2 regions of the Caldicellulosiruptor sp. DIB 104C genome follow, and region 2 is predicted to be linked to the other one. Evidence: riboswitches for the same ligand, from Rfam matches in the RefSeq annotation. Region 2 holds a riboswitch; the other holds the start of a gene.
The links. Region 2 has a riboswitch for S-adenosylmethionine ahead of metK (methionine adenosyltransferase). Riboswitches for the same ligand answer to the same signal wherever they lie in the genome.

Region 1 (9,432 bases), 1.1 Mb from region 2:
GGATGAGATAAATGAGGCTTTATCATCAGAGGATTTTTCAAGTCTTTCTATTGAAGATGGGATAAAAGAGGCATTAAGACGCCTCTCAAGACTTTAAATATAAATTTTTTGTTTAAAGGAATGAAATAACATGGAAAGATTATTGGATGCAAAACTTAACATAGAAGATTTAAATGAAGAGTCACTAAGACCAAGGACATTGGATGAATATATTGGGCAGCAAAAGGTAAAAGAAAAAATAAGAATTTTCATTGAAGCTGCAAAAAAAAGGAAAGAGCCGCTTGACCATGTGCTTTTGTATGGACCACCGGGGCTTGGCAAGACAACTTTAGCAAATGTTATAGCACATGAGATGGGAGTTGATATTAAAGTAACCTCCGGACCTGCAATTGAAAAAGCAGGTGATTTGGTTGCCATACTTACCAATATTGGTGAGAACAATATTCTCTTTATAGACGAGATTCACAGGCTAAACAGAACCATTGAAGAGGTCTTATATCCTGCAATGGAAGACCTGAAAGTGGATATAGTAATTGGCAAAGGACCCTCTGCTAAAACAATTAGGCTTTCAATCCCGCCGTTTACCTTGATTGGTGCAACAACAAGAGCAGGGCTTTTATCATCACCTTTGAGAAACAGGTTTGGTATAATTGAAAGGCTTGATTATTATACAATAGAGGAGCTAAGTCAAATAATAAAACGATCTGCTTCTATTTTAAAATGTGATATAGATGATAGAGCTTGCGTTGAGATAGCAAAGCGTTCAAGAGGAACACCAAGAGTTGCAAACAGGCTACTCAAAAGGATTAGAGATTTTGCAATGGTAAAGTACGATGGGATTATTACGTGTGAAGTTGCAGTTGAAGGGCTTGAGATGTTTGAAGTTGATGAACTTGGGCTTGACATTGTTGACAGGAACATCTTAGAAGCTATAATATACAAATTTGGCGGGGGACCTGTTGGACTTTCAACAATTGCGGCCGCAATTGGAGAAGATGAAGGCACAATTGAAGATATTTACGAGCCATATCTAATTCAAGAAGGATTTTTGGTAAAGACTGCACGTGGCAGAGTTGCAACCCAAAAAGCAATAACTCATATTGCAAAGTCAAAGTTTGGCGGTGATAAGAGATGAAGATTTTAATGCATACATGCTGTGGGCCTTGCAGTATCTATCCTCTTGACAAGCTTACAGAGGAAGGACATGAAGTCTATGGGCTTTTTTACAATCCTAATATTCACCCATACACAGAGTTCAAGAATAGATTAGATGCTGCAAAAAAGTTTTATGAGATAAGAGGTAATAAGCTTATTGTATTGGAAGATTATCCACTTGAGGAATTTTTGCGAAACTGCGCATTTAGAGAAAATTCAAGATGTATTTACTGCTACAGTACAAGACTTGAAAAGACTGCTTCAGTTGCAAAAAGAAGCGGATTTGACGCTTTTACAACCTCACTTTTAGTAAGTCCATACCAAAAGCACGATTTGATAAAAAAACTTGGTGAGGATATTGCAGGACGTTATGGAATAGAGTTTTATTACAGAGACTTCAGAGAAGGCTTTAGAGAAGGAAGACAAAAAGCAAGAGAACTTGGACTATATCTTCAGAAATATTGCGGTTGTATCTATAGCGAAAAAGAGAGGTTTTACAAAGAATCAAAAAATAACTAATAAAGAGTAGCAAAGTAGCAAAATGCTAAATGAAAATGGTCAAAGAAAAATTTTTCTATTGTAATTGAGAAGCCCAAATGCTATAATATTGAATGTTATTGCGCTCGCAAAGGGTAAAATGCTCCCGTAGCGGCGTGCAGGCAGAATTTGAAAAATTTCTTAAAAGCAGGAGGTATGGAAAAGAGGATGTATGCAATAATTGAAACAGGTGGAAAGCAATATAAGGTGCAGGAAGGCGACGTTTTAAAGGTTGAAAAATTAAAAGCTGATGTTGACTCTGTGGTAAAGATTGATAAGGTGTTGGCAATTTCGTCTGACGATGGGTTTGTTGTTGGAAAGCCATATGTAGATGGCGCATATGTTGAAGCAAAGGTTTTAGAACATGCAAAGGATAAGAAAATCATAGTATTTACTTACAAATCAAAAACAGGTTACCACAGAAAACTTGGACATCGCCAGTGGTATACAAAGATTCAGATAACAAAAATAGCAAAGTAAGTAGGTTAAATTGTCAACCATGATTGAAGCTACTTTTTTAAAATCACAAAAGAAAGGGTATTATAAAATAGTTGTCAAAGGGCACAGCCATTTTGCTCCGAAAGGTAAAGATATTGTTTGCAGTGCAGTCTCTTCAATAGTACTTGCAAATGTAAATGGCTGTATTGAGATATTGAAAGCTGAGCATTCGTTAGAACAAAAAGAAGGCTATTTAGAATTTGAAGTGCTAAATAACAATGAAGAAGTAACAAAGGGCTGTTCGCTTCTTCTTCAAACAGCATATTTAGCGTTAAAAGAGTTAGAATCTCAGTATCCAAAATATGTTAAAGTGGAGGTGAAAGAGGATGAAGTTAATATTTGACATTCAGCTGTTTGCACACAAGAAAGCTGGTGGTTCAACAAGAAACGGAAGAGACAGCGAGTCAAAAAGACTTGGTGTTAAAAGGTCAGACGGTCAGTTTGTTTTGGCAGGAAACATCTTGGTAAGACAGAGGGGAACTAAATTCCACCCAGGCAAGAATGTCGGTCGTGGTGGAGATGACACACTTTTTGCTTTAGTTACAGGGTATGTAAAGTTTGAAAACAAGAGAGGAAGAAAAGTTGTGTCTGTTATTCCAGCTGAAGAGATGGTTGCTGCTCAATAAAAATCTATTATGGTTTAACGCTTTTCAAAAAGAGGCAAACTGACAAAAGAGGTTTGTCTCTTTTTTTGTATCTTTTAGTTGTTCTTAAAAGAGGTGAGATATTCATGTTTGTGGACATTGCAAAGATTTATGTCAAAGCAGGGGATGGCGGAGATGGTATAGTTGCGTTCAGGCGGGAGAAGTACGTTCCAGCAGGAGGTCCTGCAGGAGGAGATGGTGGAAAAGGCGGAGATGTGATATTTGTTGCTGATAGGGAGCTGAACACCCTGCTTGATTTTAAATACAAAAGACATTACAAGGCACAAAATGGTGAGCGTGGCGGACCTAACAATATGCATGGCAAAGACGGCGAAGATTTGATAATAAAGGTTCCTGTTGGAACTGTAATAAAAGATGCTGAAACTGGTGAGATAATTGCTGACCTGTCGAGAGAAGGCGACAGAGCAATTGTTGCCCACGGTGGTAGAGGTGGCAGAGGAAATGCCCATTTTGCAACAGCCACAAGGCAAGTTCCAAGGTTTGCTGAGGTTGGGGAGAAAGGGGACGAGCTTTGGGTAATTTTGGAGCTAAAAGTCTTAGCAGATGTTGGACTGATTGGCTATCCAAACGTTGGTAAGTCAACATTCTTGTCTGTTGCAACAAACGCAAGACCTGAGATAGCAAACTATCCATTTACAACAAAGTATCCCAACCTTGGGATTGTATATATTAGCGAGGGTGAAAGCTTTGTCTTAGCAGACATACCAGGGCTTATTGAAGGTGCAAGTGAAGGTGCAGGTCTTGGGCATCAATTTTTGCGACATGTTGAAAGGACAAAGGTTTTGATTCATATTGTTGATGTGTCGGGAAGTGAAGGAAGAGAGCCTGTTGAGGATTTTATAAAAATCAATGAGGAGCTAAAAAAATACAGCCCTGAACTTGCCCAAAAGCCTCAAATTGTCGCAGCAAACAAGATGGACCTTCCTGATGCTCAGGCGTATTTTGAACTTTTCAAAGAAGAGATTGAAAAGATGGGGTATGAAGTGTATCCCATCTCTGCTGCAACTGGCATGGGGATAAGAGAGGTTTTAAAAAGAGCTTATGAACTTTTGAAAAAGCAAAAGGCAGCTGAAAATGTCGAAGAGGATGCAAAGCCACGGACGTTTGTATACTACAAGAAAAAGGATGTAAAACCGCTTACTGTCAGAAAAGAAAACGGTGTATATGTTGTAGAAGGAACAGTTGTAGAGAAGGTAGCAAGAAACATAGTTTTAAATGACCATGACTCATTCAGGTATTTTCAAAATTTCTTAAACAAGCTTGGGGTCTTTGACAAGCTAAGAGAGATGGGAATCCAGGATGGTGACATTGTGAGGATACTTGATGTTGAGTTTGAATATTATGAATAAGTTTTAGATTTATCATAAAAATGGATATAGACAAAACAGTAAAAATGGGTTAAAATAATTGACAAGCAAAAAGAAATTCTTAAAAGGTTTGGAGGTTATCTTTTCTGATATGGAGTGCATCAATTGTGGGAACTGCAAGGTAGGTAATACCACATATTTTTGTTTTAAGGAAAACGGGTTTGTGGTGGATGTATCAAAACAAAAGGTGGTTGAGAAGGTAAGAAGCGGTTGGAAAAAGGGGGATCCAGAATACGAGAAGCAGCGGCGCAGGTCTCGAAAAGAAGTAGAGGTCTAAAAATAAAAAAATGCCGGCAGAAAGGCAAAATCCTTTCTGCCGTTTTAGTTTATAAATAGCGAAAAAGAAGTATTTTATCAAAAATTAAATTCAAAAAGAGGTGAAAAATATCTTGCTAACATCCAAACAAAGAGCAAAACTCAGGGGCATGGCAAACACAATGGATGCAATTATTCGAATTGGAAAGGAAGGGATTACAGAAAGAGTGCTCAAACAAATAGATGAAGCACTCACTGCAAGAGAGCTTATAAAAATTGCCCTTGAGAAGAACTGTGAGATAGAGCCGAAAGAAGCGATAGCTTATATATGCGAAAAACTAAACGCAGAGCCTGTGCAGGTGATAGGAAGGAAGATTGTAATTTACAGAATGTCTGAAGAAAATCCAAGAATTCAGATTTAAAAAGTAGAGTATTGACCAATGTATTTTTAAATGGTATAATCAAAGCAACAAAATTGAATATTAGAAAATTACTTCTTATCAAGAGTGGTGGAGGGACTGGCCCAATGAAGCCCGGCAACCGGAAAAAGGTATGGGTGCCCTTTTTCTTGGTGCCAATTCCAGCAGGTATTTTTAAAATACCTGGCAGATAAGAAGTAAGAAGATTTAGGAAGAAGTCTTCTTGTAGCTTATCTGCAGGAAGGCTATTTTTTTATCTTTTAAAAAGCACAACAAAAATTTAATGAAAGGAGAAAATAAAAGATGGAAAGAAAGTTTGGATTTGACACATTACAGATTCATGCAGGACAGTTTGTTGACAAAGAGACAAAGTCAAGAGCTGTTCCAATTTACCAGACAACTTCATACATCTTTGACACACCCGAAGAGGCTGCAGACCTTTTTGCACTCAAAAAAGCAGGAAATATCTATACAAGAATAGGAAATCCGACAACAGATGTTTTAGAAAAAAGAATTGCAGCACTGGATGGTGGGGTTGGAGCTGTTGCAACATCCTCAGGGCAAGCTGCTATCACTTATGCGATTTTAAATATCGCAAGAAGCGGAGACGAAGTTGTCGCTGCTTCAACCTTGTACGGCGGAACATATACACTATTTGCTCACACATTAAGAAAACTTGGTATCGCCGTAAAATTTGTCAATCCTGACTATCCAGAAGAATTTGAAGCAGCAATTACAGATAAGACAAAGGCTATATTTGTCGAGACGCTTGGCAACCCTAATATAAACATTCCTGATTTTGGAGCTATAGCAGAGATTGCTCACAAGCATGGAATTCCTTTTATTGTGGACAACACATTTGCAACACCTTATTTGTTCAGGCCAATTGAACACGGGGCGGACATTGTTGTGTATTCAATGACAAAGTTTTTGGGCGGACATGGGACATCAATTGCAGGGATTGTAGTTGACTCTGGGAGATTCGAGTGGAATGAAAAATTCCCAGATTTAATTCAGCCTGACCCAAGTTATCACGGTCTTGTTTATACAAAAGAGTTTGGAAATGCTGCATATATAGCAAAGCTAAGACTTACGCTTCTTAGAGACATAGGTGCTTGTATATCACCGTTTAATTCGTTCCTGATTTTACTTGGCGTTGAAACACTTTCGCTCAGAATGCAAAAGCATGTCGACAACGCAATGAAATTGGCAAAATATTTAAATGAACATCCAAAAGTGGAATGGGTCAATTACCCAGCTTTAGAAGGTAACAAATACTATGACCTATACAAAAAATACATGTCCAAAGGACCTGGTGCTATCTTTACATTTGGACCAAGGGGTGGATACGAGGCAGCAAAGAAGATAATTAATAGTGTTAAGCTGTTCTCGCACTTAGCAAATGTTGGCGATGCAAAATCGCTCATTATTCATCCTGCATCAACAACCCATCAGCAGTTAACAGAAGAAGAGCAAAGGCAAGCTGGAGTTTTGCCAGAGATGATAAGACTCTCTGTTGGCATTGAAGATATTGAAGATTTGATATATGATATTGAGAGTGCACTGAATAAAGTGTAAAATAGTTTCTAAGTTGTTGATTGAAGTAGCAATGAAAGATTGCTCCAAAAAACTGAGGTTTTCATTAAAAAGATGGGGCAATCTTTCATTTTAATTAATCTTTTTTGGTGGGGGTAAAGAAAAGTTGGAAAAATTTGAGTTCTGGGAAGAGGGTTTCAAAAAGTTTGTAAAATTTGCACACAACAAGGACTTTGTATTAGAAAGTGGCAAGAAATTCGGACCCATTACAGTTGCTTATGAGACTTATGGAGAGATTAATAAAGAAAAGAACAACATTATTTTGATAACTCATGCCCTGACAGGCGATTCACACGTTGCGAAACACTCAGAAGATGATCCAAAACCCGGCTGGTGGGACAAGTTTGTCGGCCCCGGAAAGATGTTTGACACAAACAAGTATTTTATTATCTGTTCAAATGTTCTCGGTGGCTGTCAGGGGACAACAGGCCCTTCTTCTATTGACCCTGAAACAGGAAAGCCTTATGGTGCAAGGTTTCCTATTATAACTATCAAAGACATGGTCAATGTTCAAAGAAAACTTTTGGAAGTACTGAAAATAGAGCATATTTTATGCGTTGTTGGCGGTTCCATGGGTGGTATGCAAGCTTTAGAGTGGGCTGTGAGCTACCCGGATTTTATGGACGGTGTTATAAACATTGCATCGCCACTTAAGCTCAATGCGCAGTCAATTGCCTTCAATGAGGTTATGAGAAGGGCTATTATGGCAGACCCTAACTGGAACAATGGTGATTATTATGACAAGACAGGTCCTGCTCAAGGTCTTTCTATTGCAAGGATGCTCGGAATGATAACTTACCAGTCAGACAAACTAATGGATAGGAAGTTTAACCGAAGGATGAAAGACCCTGTTGAGAGCTTTTTTGAGTCTTTTAACACAGAATTTGAGGTGGAAAGTTATCTACACTATCAAGGAATGAAACTTGTTCAGAGATTTGATGCAAACACATATTTATATCTTACACGTGCAATGGACCTATACGACCTTGGAAGAACATATGGAAGTGAGGATGAGGCACTAAGAAGGATTAAGGCAAAATTTTTGCTCGTAGCCATAACCTCTGATATCCTTTTCCCAATAAGCCAAATGAGATATATGAGAGATAAACTAAAAGAAGCCGGTGTTGATTTGATTTACAAAGAGATTGAATCGGATTATGGGCATGACTCTTTTTTGGTTGAAGAAGAAAAGTACAGGGATATAATTACTGAGTTTTTAGAATTACTATATAACAAGGAGATGATAAAATGATTTTGACAATCTTGGGTGCAAGAGGCCCATACCCTGCCAAAGATGAGGCAACGTCCGGTTATCTGCTAAAAACGAAAAGTGCGAACATTCTGATTGACTGTGGAAGTGGTGTTTTGTCAAAGCTTTTGAACTATATTGCTTTTGACGATATTTCTTTTATAATATGCTCGCATCTTCACGCTGACCACACAAGTGATTTAGGGGTTTTGAGGTACTACTTTGCGTCCCGTGGCAAAGAGATAGACCTTTTTATTCCATCTGAGCCACAAGAGGAATATAACCTAATTAAAAAGGGCGTTTACAATGTTAGAAATATTGAAGAAAACTTGCAAACCCAAATAGGTAGTGTTAAACTTTCCTTTTTTGAAGGTCAACACCCATACAGGAGTTTTGCTGTTAGGATTGAAGAGGGAGGGAAAGCCTTTGTGTTCTCTGGTGATACAGGATACAAAGAGGATTTTGCAGCGTTTTGCAGCGGTGCAGATTTGCTCTTGCTGAATGCTGCATATACTGATGAAGAGGTTGGAAAGATTGAGGAGCCAAAAAGGTACCATATGAGTCCAAAACAGGCAGCAAAGGTGGCAAAAGAAGCTGGAGTCAAGCTTTTAGTCTTGACACACCTAAAGCCAGAGTGTGATGAGCAAAAGCATTTAGCCTCTGCAAAAGAGATTTTTGATAATGTAGTTCTTGCAACAAAAGAAAAGGTAATAGAATTTTAATAGAACCCCAAGAAGATAATAGGAGCTGTAGCAGTGTTTGCTGATGCTCACAATGACACATTGACAGCAGCATTTTTCAAAAATGAAGGACTTTTTGAAAATTCATTACAGTTTGACTTTAAAAGAGCAAAACAAGTTGATTTAAAACTTCAGTACATGGCAATATGGCAGGATACAAGGCGCAAAGATATCGATTTTATGGAGGACATCTTTACAATTCTGGATTTGCTAAATAAATATGATGTAAACAATGTTGGTATCTCAAAAATTATTGATGAGAATAAACTAAATATTTTGGTAATTGTTGAAGACATTTCATTTATCAATGATATTTTTGATGTTGAAATATTGAAAGAAAAAGGTGTAAAAGGTGCTACGCTTTCGTGGAATCACAAAAACAAGATTTGTGGCGGAGCTTATGAAGATGAAGCTCTAAGCAGTTTTGGAAAAGAAATTTTAAAAAGACTTTTGGAGATGAACTTTATTGTTGACCTTGCCCATGCACCGCAGAGAACATTTTATGATGTTGTAAAGATTATTAATAGTCCGTTTATTGTAAGCCATTCAAACTGTTATGCGTTGTGCAAACACCCACGAAATCTCACGGATGATCAGATAAAGATTGTAGGAAGTTTTAATGGTTTGATTGGGATAAGCTTTTATTCGCCTTTTTTAAGTGAAAGGTCTGCAAAGCTCGAAGACATTGCAAAACATATAGCACATGTCTCACAGTTAATTGGCCATAAGCATGTGTGTTTAGGTTCTGACTTTGACGGAGCAGACAATTTTGCCCAAGGTATAAATGGTGTTGAGGATTTTCCAAAGATAAAGCGCGTGTTAGAAAGTTTTGGATTTAGCAGAGATGAGATTTTTGACATTTGCTACAACAATCTTTTGAACTTTACCTGCAGGTTTCTAAAATGAAATTTTTTTATTTAAAACTTGCGTTTTTACAATCTTAAATCCTAT
Region 2 (9,432 bases):
GAGACTGTGAAATCAATAAAAAAACTTATAATCAGTGTAAAAAATGCAGTGGATAATTCTATAGAGATATTCGAACTAGCTCAAAAGCTATTTAGTAGATTAGAGAAGGATTCTTCGGAAAATGCGAAAATAATTGAAAAACAACAATCTGATATACAAAGAGTAGCAGCTTCGGTTGAGGAAATTAATGCTAGCATTGAGCAATTAGCTGCTCAAGCTCAGGACCTCAATAGTTTGGCGTCCACAGTGCTTTCAACTTCTAAAAACTTAGTGGATAAATCAGAGTTAGGACAAACAGCGGTTCAAATCATTTTAAAAACAAGCGAGAATCTTGTAGAAAGGTATGGTCAGTTGAGAGAAGGTGTAAAGCAATTAGCTCAAGCAACTCAGAACATCAGTGAGGTTGTTAAGTTTGTAAGACAAATTGCTGAAGAGACAAATTTGTTAGCCTTGAATGCTTCGATTGAGGCTACTAAGGCAGGAGAAAGCGGAAAAGGTTTTTCTGTTGTTGCTTATGAAATAAGGAAATTAGCTGAACAGACAAAAAATTCGACTACTAATATAAGTAGAACAATTTCAACTGTGAATTTGTATTCAAAACAATTTGAAGACCAGATAGAAGTTCTTTACCATGAAGTAGAAGAAAATAGGAAAAATATACTGAACTTTTAGGAATTTCTATCAATATGATTGAGAAAATAAGGGATTTAAATTCACTTGTTGATAGTCTGCTTGCTCATTCTGAAGAAGAAGCAGCTTCTGCTGAAGAAATGACTTCGGCAGCAACAGAAATAGCTGAAAGTATATTCAGAAATAAATGAGTTTTCACAAAAGATAATATCTTCTATAGAGCACAATCTTGATCATGTACGAGAACTATCAAAGCAGCTTTCTATTTTATCAACTTCAATGAATGAAATTCGAAAAATGATAGGAAAGTTTAAATATGAGTAATTATTTTTATTGACAATACCAATTTGTTTTGTTAATATAATTGAGGCAAATTTAAAAATTGAATAATGAAAAAATGATAAGGTTATCCTTATCAAGAGAGGTGGAGGGAAAAAGGCCCGATGAAGCCCGGCAACCGGCAAGGCTTTTTTAAAGCTTTGCAATGGTGCCAACTCCGTCAGAAAGCTTAAAAAGTTTATATATTTTAAGCTTTCTGAGAGATGAGGATAAAACTTTTTACAAGAAAGTTTTGCCTCTTCTTTTCAGAAGGGGCTTTAAATTTTATATAAAGTTTTAATTTTAAATGAGTTTCCATTTTACTTAAAAGGAGGTACAAAGAGCAGATGAGAAAGCTATTTACATCCGAGTCTGTAACAGAGGGTCATCCAGACAAAATTTGTGACCAAATTTCAGATGCTGTTTTAGATGCCATTTTAGAAAAAGACCCGTACGCAAGAGTTGCATGTGAGGTTGCAGTTACAACAGGGCTTGTTCTTGTGATGGGTGAGATAACAACAAAATGTTATGTGGACATACCAAAGATAGCAAGAGATACAATAAGAGAAATTGGGTATACACGTGCAAAATACGGGTTTGATGCTGACACATGTGCGGTGATAACATCAATTGATGAGCAGTCACCTGACATTGCAATGGGCGTTGACAAAGCATTAGAGGCAAAGCTTGGTGAGATGACAGATGATGAAATAGAGGCAATTGGTGCAGGCGACCAAGGGATGATGTTTGGGTTTGCGTGTGACGAGACACCTGTTTTGATGCCAATGCCAATCTATCTTGCTCACAAACTTGCAAGAAGGCTTGCATATGTCAGAAAAGGGGGTATTTTGCCATATTTGCGACCTGATGGCAAGACTCAGGTCACAGTTGAGTATGAAGATGACAGGCCAATAAGAGTGGATACAATTGTTGTTTCAACTCAGCACAGCCCAGAGGTTACACATGCCCAGATTGAAGCAGATGTGATTGAACATGTTATAAAGCCAATTATCCCAGAAGGTATGCTTGACAAGAACACAAAGATATATATAAACCCGACAGGAAGATTTGTAATTGGTGGTCCACAAGGCGACTCAGGACTTACAGGAAGAAAGATTATTGTTGACACCTACGGTGGCTATGCACGCCATGGTGGTGGAGCATTTTCTGGAAAAGATCCGACAAAGGTTGACAGGTCTGCAACATATGCAGCGAGGTATGTTGCAAAGAACATTGTTGCAGCAGGACTTGCTAAAAAGTGCGAGGTTCAACTTTCATATGCAATAGGTGTTGCAAGACCACTCTCAATCAGGGTGGATACATTTGGAACAGGAAAGATTGATGATGAAAAAATTGCCGAGATTGTAAAGAGAGTATTTGACCTAAGACCAGCTGCTATAATAAGAGACTTGGATTTAAGAAGACCGATTTACAAGAAGGTTGCTGCATATGGTCACTTTGGAAGAGAAGATTTGGACTTGCCATGGGAGAGAACTGATAAGGTAGACATAATCTTAAAAGAGGCTCAGAATATATAAGAAGTAGAGCTTGTGTTCTAACTTTTTGTGAGTTTTAATAATGTTTAATAGAGCATCTTTTTTAAAAGGATTATCAGGCTATTATGAATAAGAAGACTGAAGACGCAAGTCTTTCTCAGTATGTTTGGATAGTAGTAAAGTCACTATTTTTGATTTGCTTTTTAATTCTTATAGTATCTCTTTTTGTGATGTATTTTTCAATGCCGGATAAAATTGCACAGTATCTTACTATATTTTCAATGTTTGTAGGAATAGCATTGTGTGGATATGAGGCTGCTGAAATTAGCCCTACCAGAAAAAAAATAGCTGCATTTGTAGTTTCGCTTTTTGTTTCGATTATTTTGGTTGTGTTATCCATTGTTTTAAAAAGAAGTGTTAACATTTCAAAGTACCAATTATATTTAATAATCTTTGGTCCAATTTTGGGCTTTGGGATGGGCGCTTTGAATGCAGAGAAGAGCAGAAAACCTCGACCAAAAAGAAGGTAGAAAAACGCAGATATAAGCTATCCGTATCCCCTTTTGCAGCTGGCATAAGCAAAAGGGGATTTATTTTTGCCTTTACATCCAATTATGGTGTATAATTAACTCAAGGAAGAAATTAAACTTTTTGGGGGAAGACTTTATGAGGGAAAAAATTGCATATCTTATAAGCAGCATTTTTACAGTTCCAATGGTTGCACTGATTGTATTTACAATTATGTGGCTTGATGACAAGATGGCAAACTATGATGGAAATTTAAGCTATTATCTGAATTCAATTATCTTTTTCACAATCATACCCCTTTTAGCATATATTGTTGCAAGAATGGTCCCAAAGTTTAAAGCAGGTGGAAGAGAAAAAGAACGAAAACTTGCTTTTATCTTTGGGATAGTTGGATATATCTTAGGGAATTTGAGTTTGCTGACTATAGAAAAGCCTACAAAAGCAATGATAGGGCTTTACTTGTCATATCTCATATCAAGTTTAATCTTGGCCTTTATTAATAAGGTTTTAAAATTTAAAGCAAGTGGCCACGCTTGTGGTATAACTGGTCCAATTGTTGCAATCAACTTTATTGCTGGGCTAAAAATGTTATTTTTAGCTTTACTTATTCCGCTTGTTATGTGGTCAAGACTTATACTCAAAAGGCATGATATTAAACAGCTTATAGTTGGTGCTGCAACATCATTCTTTGTAACTTTGATAGTAATGATATGGATATTTTGACAATTAACATATTTTTAGACTACTTTTTTAAATTGAGGGGGCTTTTTTTGAGGGATGATTTTTCAAAAAAAACGATGGGTGCTAAAAGAGTGTGAGAATTTTGATGATTTTGACATCCAAATAGATGGTAGAAAAATAAGACCGCAAATAATCAAAGTTTTAAAAAACAGAGGAATTGTTCAAAAGGATGATATTGAAAAGTTTTTAGCTCCAGCAATCAAAAATCTTCACAATCCCTTTTTACTCAATGATATGAAAGAGGCGATAAATATTGTTCACAATGCTATTTTACACAAGAAAAGGGTATTAATTTACGGAGATTATGATTGTGATGGTGTAACAAGTACATATCTTCTTTATTCAAACTTGAAAAAGTTTTTGCCAACAAGTTACTATATTCCTAATAGATTCAAAGATGGATATGGACTCAACCTTGATATCTTAAAGAGATTAGAAGATACATTTGACATCTTAATAACAGTTGACACAGGAATAAGTGCTATTAATGAGATTGAATATCTAAAACAAAAAGGAAAAATAGTCATTGTCACAGACCACCATGAACCAAAAGATAAGCTACCAATAGCCGATGCCATTATAAATCCCAAGAGACGTGATAGTACATACCCTTTTAGGGATTTAGCAGGGGTTGGGGTTGCATTCAAGCTACTTCATGCACTAAAGCTTTCTGGGCTTGAAATTAAACTTTCTAAGTATCTTGACATTGTGGCAATTGGCACAATTGCAGACGTCATGCCACTTGTTGATGAAAACAGGATTTTTGCTAAGTTTGGTCTAAAACTTTTAAAGTATACGAGGAATATAGGACTGAAAAAACTTATAGAAGTTGCTGGACTTTCCTCAAAGGAAGAGCTAAAACCTTTCGATGTTTCATTTATCATAGGGCCAAGACTGAATGCGGCAGGCAGAATTTCGGATGCTAATTTAGCCATGTCGCTTCTTTTAAGTGACTCTTTAGTAGAAGCAGAAAAGATTGCAAGAAGGTTAGATGAGGAAAATAGAAAACGTCAGGAGATAGAAGAAAAAACTATCAAAGAGGCTCAAAAGATAATTACATTGAATAAAGATATCCTAAGGAAAAAGATTTTTGTGCTAAGCTCTCAAAGCTGGCACCCTGGTGTTGTTGGGATTGCTTCATCAAAGATAACAGAAAAGTATTACAGACCTTCGCTTCTGTTTACGTTCACAGATGAGGGAATTTTAAAAGGTTCTGGACGGTCAATAAAAGGTTTTAATCTGTTTGAGGCGTTGAAAAACTGCTCTGATATTCTTCTAAAGTTTGGTGGGCATGAACATGCAGCTGGGCTTTCGCTTGTAAGCGATAATTTTGACAAACTTGATGAGATTCTAAATGCTATTGCTCAGGAATATCATTTTATGATTTTCAAACCAGCTGTTGAAATTGACCTTGTTTTAAGCTTAAACGAGATTGATGATGAGTTAATTGACCAAGTTTATCTTTTAGAACCATTTGGTGTAGGGAATCCTGAGCCAACCTTTCTTATAAAGAACATTATTGTTGAAAATTTTAGATTCATGGGTGAGGACAATAAGTATTATAAATTCTTTACAGGAAATGGTACAAAGTATGATGTTGTATGTTTTTCAAACTTAGAAGATGAAGATGAGCTTGTTACAATGAAAAAGGTTGATATTGTTTGTAAGCTTGAAAAAAATATATTTAACTCTACAAGGCGAAATCAGTTTAATCTGATTGACATTTGTGAAAATATCAGTTTTGGTGTTATAAAAGACCTTTACAATAACTTAAAAACTGTGCGGCAAAAAGGATGTAGCTTTAAGAAATTTGAAATTGAGACATGTAATCTTTCTGAACTTGTTGACAAAAAATGTATCTTTACAGCTTTTTATCCTCATATTGTTTTAGATTTTTTAAAGTTTTTAAAAGATGAAGAGGTAGAAAATGATCTTTTTAAGTTTTTAGATAACCATGGCCGGATTGTGCAGCACCAGAGTTCATTAAAAGAGGTATATTTTGATGACATATTTGCACCGAGGATTGACAAGATAGAAAATATGAAAGAGGATTTTGATGTTATAGTTGCACTTGACATTCCTTCATATCAGCTTGTAAAAAATCTCTATCAAGATGCAAAAGTTTTGATTTTTGACTTAGACAAGAAATTTAAGGATTTTAATCTACAAATAAATGATGAGGTGGTCAATGTTTATAAAACACTTAGAGATTGTGAGTTTATCTCATACAATTTTTCGGGTATAAATGAATCAGACCCATTTAAAAGGGTTGTAAAACTTTTATTTATACTTTCAATGTTTGAAGAAAAAAATCTTCTTTGTTCAGAGGTTACACACGAAGGCGTGGAGGTAAAGGAGTTTTACAAGCTATCTGAGAAGGTAAACTTGAAACAGACATCAATCTACAAATTTTTCCAGATCATTAAAAAGGATGAAGGGGGAATTTGATGAATGTAAGCATTTATGATTTTATCTGGCTTGTGATAGCTCTTGCTTTTTTAATAGCTGATACCTTTATTGGTTTTGTCTTTTTTCCTATTTATATTTCAGCTTTTATAATTTTCATTTTAGATTTATTTGTAAACAATCTATTTGTAGAAGTTGGTCTATTTATTATTCTCAGCTTAGCAATCTTTTTGATATTTAAACCCAAGATTAGAAAATTTATGCAAAACATGCCAAAGATAGAAAACAGAAGCTTTGTAAACGTGGGAGAGGAATTTTTTGTTGAAGAGGTATCAGAAGATAGGTATTCTGGCAAAATAAAAAAGGACGGAATATTTTACAACATTTTCTGTGACAAAAAGTTAGGAAAAGGTGACAGAGTAAAGGTTAAAAAAGTGGATGGGTTGAGAATTTTTGTTGAAAAAATGGAATAAAAAAACAAGAGTATTTTGAAAAATGGGAGGAGGAAGCTTGTATGCCGACAATTGGATGGGTCATTTTGATAATTGCGCTGTTTTTAATCTTCTTCTTTTCAAGTGTAAAAGTTGTTCGGACAAAATACTGCTATGTTGTAGAGAGAATTGGCCAGTTTCATAGGATTTTAGAGCCAGGCGTTCATCTTATTATTCCTTTTATTGACAACATAAGAGCAAAAGTTAATATGCAAGAAAGAATTTTAGATGTACCACCGCAAGATGTTATAACTAAGGATAACGTCAGAATAAAGATTGACTCTGTTGTATTTTTTGAGGTATTCGACGCAAAGATGTGCACTTACAATGTACAAAATTATCAAGCAGCGATTATGTATTCAGTATTAACTAATCTCAGAGATGTCATTGGTAGCATGACTCTTGATGAAGTGTTCTCCTCCAGGGAAATTATAAATTCAAAGTTGACAACTGTGCTTGACCAAATTACAGATAACTATGGGGTAAAGATAAAAAGAGTTGAAATAAAAGACATTATCCCACCTGCTGAAATAACACAGGCAATGGAAAAACAGATGAAGGCAGAAAGAGACAAGCGTGCAATGATTCTTGAGGCAGAAGGTGTGAGAGAAAGTGAAATTGCTAAAGCAGAAGGGTACAAGCAAGCTCTTATAAAAAGGGCAGAAGGTGAAAAGCAGCAAAAGATTTTGCAGGCGGAAGGTCAGGCTCAGGCAATTGAGATGGTAGCAAGAGCACAGGCAAACGCTATTGCATATGTCAACAGGGCTATTAAGGAGAGCGGCACAGATGCAGTTGTACTTGCGATGAGGCAGATAGAGGCTGCAATTGAGATTGCTAAAAATCCGGCAAATAAGGTATACATTCCAACTGATGCATTTAAAAATCTTGGTACTTTAATTGGCGCCTCAGAGCTTTTAAAGACAAATGAAAATGTTAATAATCAAGACAAGAGTCCTTAAAAATAAAATAATCAAATATCCACAAAAGGGGTGAGTATACAAAAGATGAGAAATGTTTACGACATTGCGTACGAGCTTGCAAATGCTCTAAAAGAGTCAAATGAGTTTAAAAGGTTTAAAGCTGCAAAAGAAAAGATTGAAAAGGACGAGAAGCTCAAACAGATGGTTATGGACTTTAAAAAGAAACAACTTGAGCTTGAGCAAAAACGCTTGCAAGGACAAGAGGTTACAAGCTCTGATGTATATTCTTTGCAGCAGCTTTACCAGATAATAAGCCTAAACCCAGACATTGAAGAATATCTCTCATCTGAGATGATGCTTGCAAAAATTTTGGCTGATATTTCAAAGATAATAGCAGAAGCAGTAGATTTAAAAGATGAAATGTTTGGACTTTTAGAGAGCAAATAAAAAAATAAAGTGAGGGACAGGATTTAGGATGGCAGATAGAATTTACGATTATAAAAGAGAGAAAACTAAAAGAGTGGTTAAAAAAGTGGGTTTTGTTATTTCAATACTGGTAATATTAGCTATAGTTTTTTCAATTGCTTTTGATTTATTTTTAGAACTCATCCAAATAAAAGAAATTGGTAGAAACTTTGTAAGTGTATTCTGGAAGAATTTCTATGTAAAGCTTTCAGTACAGGTTGTTTCATTTATGATTTTGTTCTTTGTGTTTTTTGTAAACAATGCCGTTATTAAGAGAAATATTGAAAGAATTGTTGGAAAAATTAGTTTGCTTAAGAAGAACATTCTCAATGTTATTGTCTCTGTGTTATTGGCGCTGATAGCAAGCAGGTATTTGGAAAACAACCTCTACATCAAATTTTTGACCTTCAAGCATTCAAAGCCGTTTAATATAAAAGACCCGATCTTTAACAAAGATGTAGGATACTATGTGTTTGAAAGACCATTTTTTCTTTCAATTGTAAATTTTCTATTCTATTTAGTGATATTTGTATGTATCTATACAGTGGTATTATACATTGTTCTCTATGGTTTTGCATTTGTTAGCAGGGTAAATTCATGGGGTGTGCTTTATGACAAAAAGGTAAGAAGTCATATATTTTTCAATCTGATACTCATATTTGTGATTAAGATATTCACACTAAAATATGAAATGGAAGGACTTTTGTACTCTTTCTTTGGTGAAGTTGTTGGTGTGGGATATACTGATTATTACATTAGGATGAACTATTTTAGGCTTTCGTATATAGTTTTGGTAGCTGTGATTCTACTCAGCATCTACTTTTTCATAAAAGGCAAGTATGCAAATATAGCCAAGGTAATGCTTTCTTATATTGGTTGGGCAGTTTTGGGTACCATAATCGCTACAGCTTTTCAGTATTTTGTAGTATCACCAAATGAACAGGTGTATGAAAGGTCTTTTTTAGAAAAAAACATTAAGTTTACACGCCTTGCTTACAATTTAGAAAACATTGAAGAAAAATATTTTCCTGTTGACACATCAGGTACCATCACAGCAGAGGATTTACAGAAAAACACAGGTACAATTGAAAATATTAGAATTACAGATTATCCCACAACCTTGGCTATTTTAAACCAAATTCAGCGTTTTAAACAGTACTATATTTTCAACGATGCTGATATTGCAAAGTATACAATAAATGGCAAAATAAAATCTGTATTCATCTCTGCAAGGGAGATAAACTATGATGGGATTCCAACAAAGACATATATCAATCAAAAATTTCAATACACTCACGGCTATGGTGTTGTAATGAGCCTGATGACAGAAGTTACACCTGAGGGCCAGCCAAAGTTTATCATAAAAGATATTCCATTAAAGAGCTTAGACGGTGCACCAAAGGTGACTCAGCCACGGATATACTATGGAGAAAAGAC

Region 1: it holds a riboswitch for S-adenosylmethionine, as region 2 does, so the genes downstream of both, PGC14_RS03450 (O-acetylhomoserine aminocarboxypropyltransferase/cysteine synthase family protein) here and metK (methionine adenosyltransferase) in region 2, are expected to answer to the same signal.

What each region holds. Positions count from the first base shown of each region.
Region 1 is NZ_CP116337.1:712,184-721,615, forward strand. It holds gene ruvA (Holliday junction branch migration protein RuvA) at 1-97, shown strand, start outside; gene ruvB (Holliday junction branch migration DNA helicase RuvB) at 131-1,135, shown strand; gene PGC14_RS03415 (epoxyqueuosine reductase QueH) at 1,132-1,674, shown strand; gene rplU (50S ribosomal protein L21) at 1,861-2,172, shown strand; gene PGC14_RS03425 (ribosomal-processing cysteine protease Prp) at 2,192-2,533, shown strand; gene rpmA (50S ribosomal protein L27) at 2,517-2,816, shown strand; gene obgE (GTPase ObgE) at 2,921-4,204, shown strand; gene PGC14_RS03440 (hypothetical protein) at 4,314-4,499, shown strand; gene yhbY (ribosome assembly RNA-binding protein YhbY) at 4,612-4,899, shown strand; SAM riboswitch class I at 4,972-5,093, shown strand; gene PGC14_RS03450 (O-acetylhomoserine aminocarboxypropyltransferase/cysteine synthase family protein) at 5,200-6,474, shown strand; gene metX (homoserine O-acetyltransferase MetX) at 6,599-7,744, shown strand; gene PGC14_RS03460 (MBL fold metallo-hydrolase) at 7,741-8,463, shown strand; gene PGC14_RS03465 (dipeptidase) at 8,497-9,387, shown strand.
Region 2 is NZ_CP116337.1:1,770,724-1,780,155, reverse strand. It holds gene PGC14_RS08920 (methyl-accepting chemotaxis protein) at 1-672, shown strand, start outside; gene PGC14_RS08915 (hypothetical protein) at 687-821, shown strand; SAM riboswitch class I at 1,040-1,179, shown strand; gene metK (methionine adenosyltransferase) at 1,296-2,486, shown strand; gene PGC14_RS08905 (TIGR04086 family membrane protein) at 2,570-2,974, shown strand; gene PGC14_RS08900 (hypothetical protein) at 3,111-3,695, shown strand; gene recJ (single-stranded-DNA-specific exonuclease RecJ) at 3,750-6,161, shown strand; gene PGC14_RS08890 (NfeD family protein) at 6,161-6,592, shown strand; gene PGC14_RS08885 (SPFH domain-containing protein) at 6,634-7,569, shown strand; gene PGC14_RS08880 (YlbF family regulator) at 7,615-7,977, shown strand; gene PGC14_RS08875 (UPF0182 family protein) at 8,006-9,432, shown strand, end outside.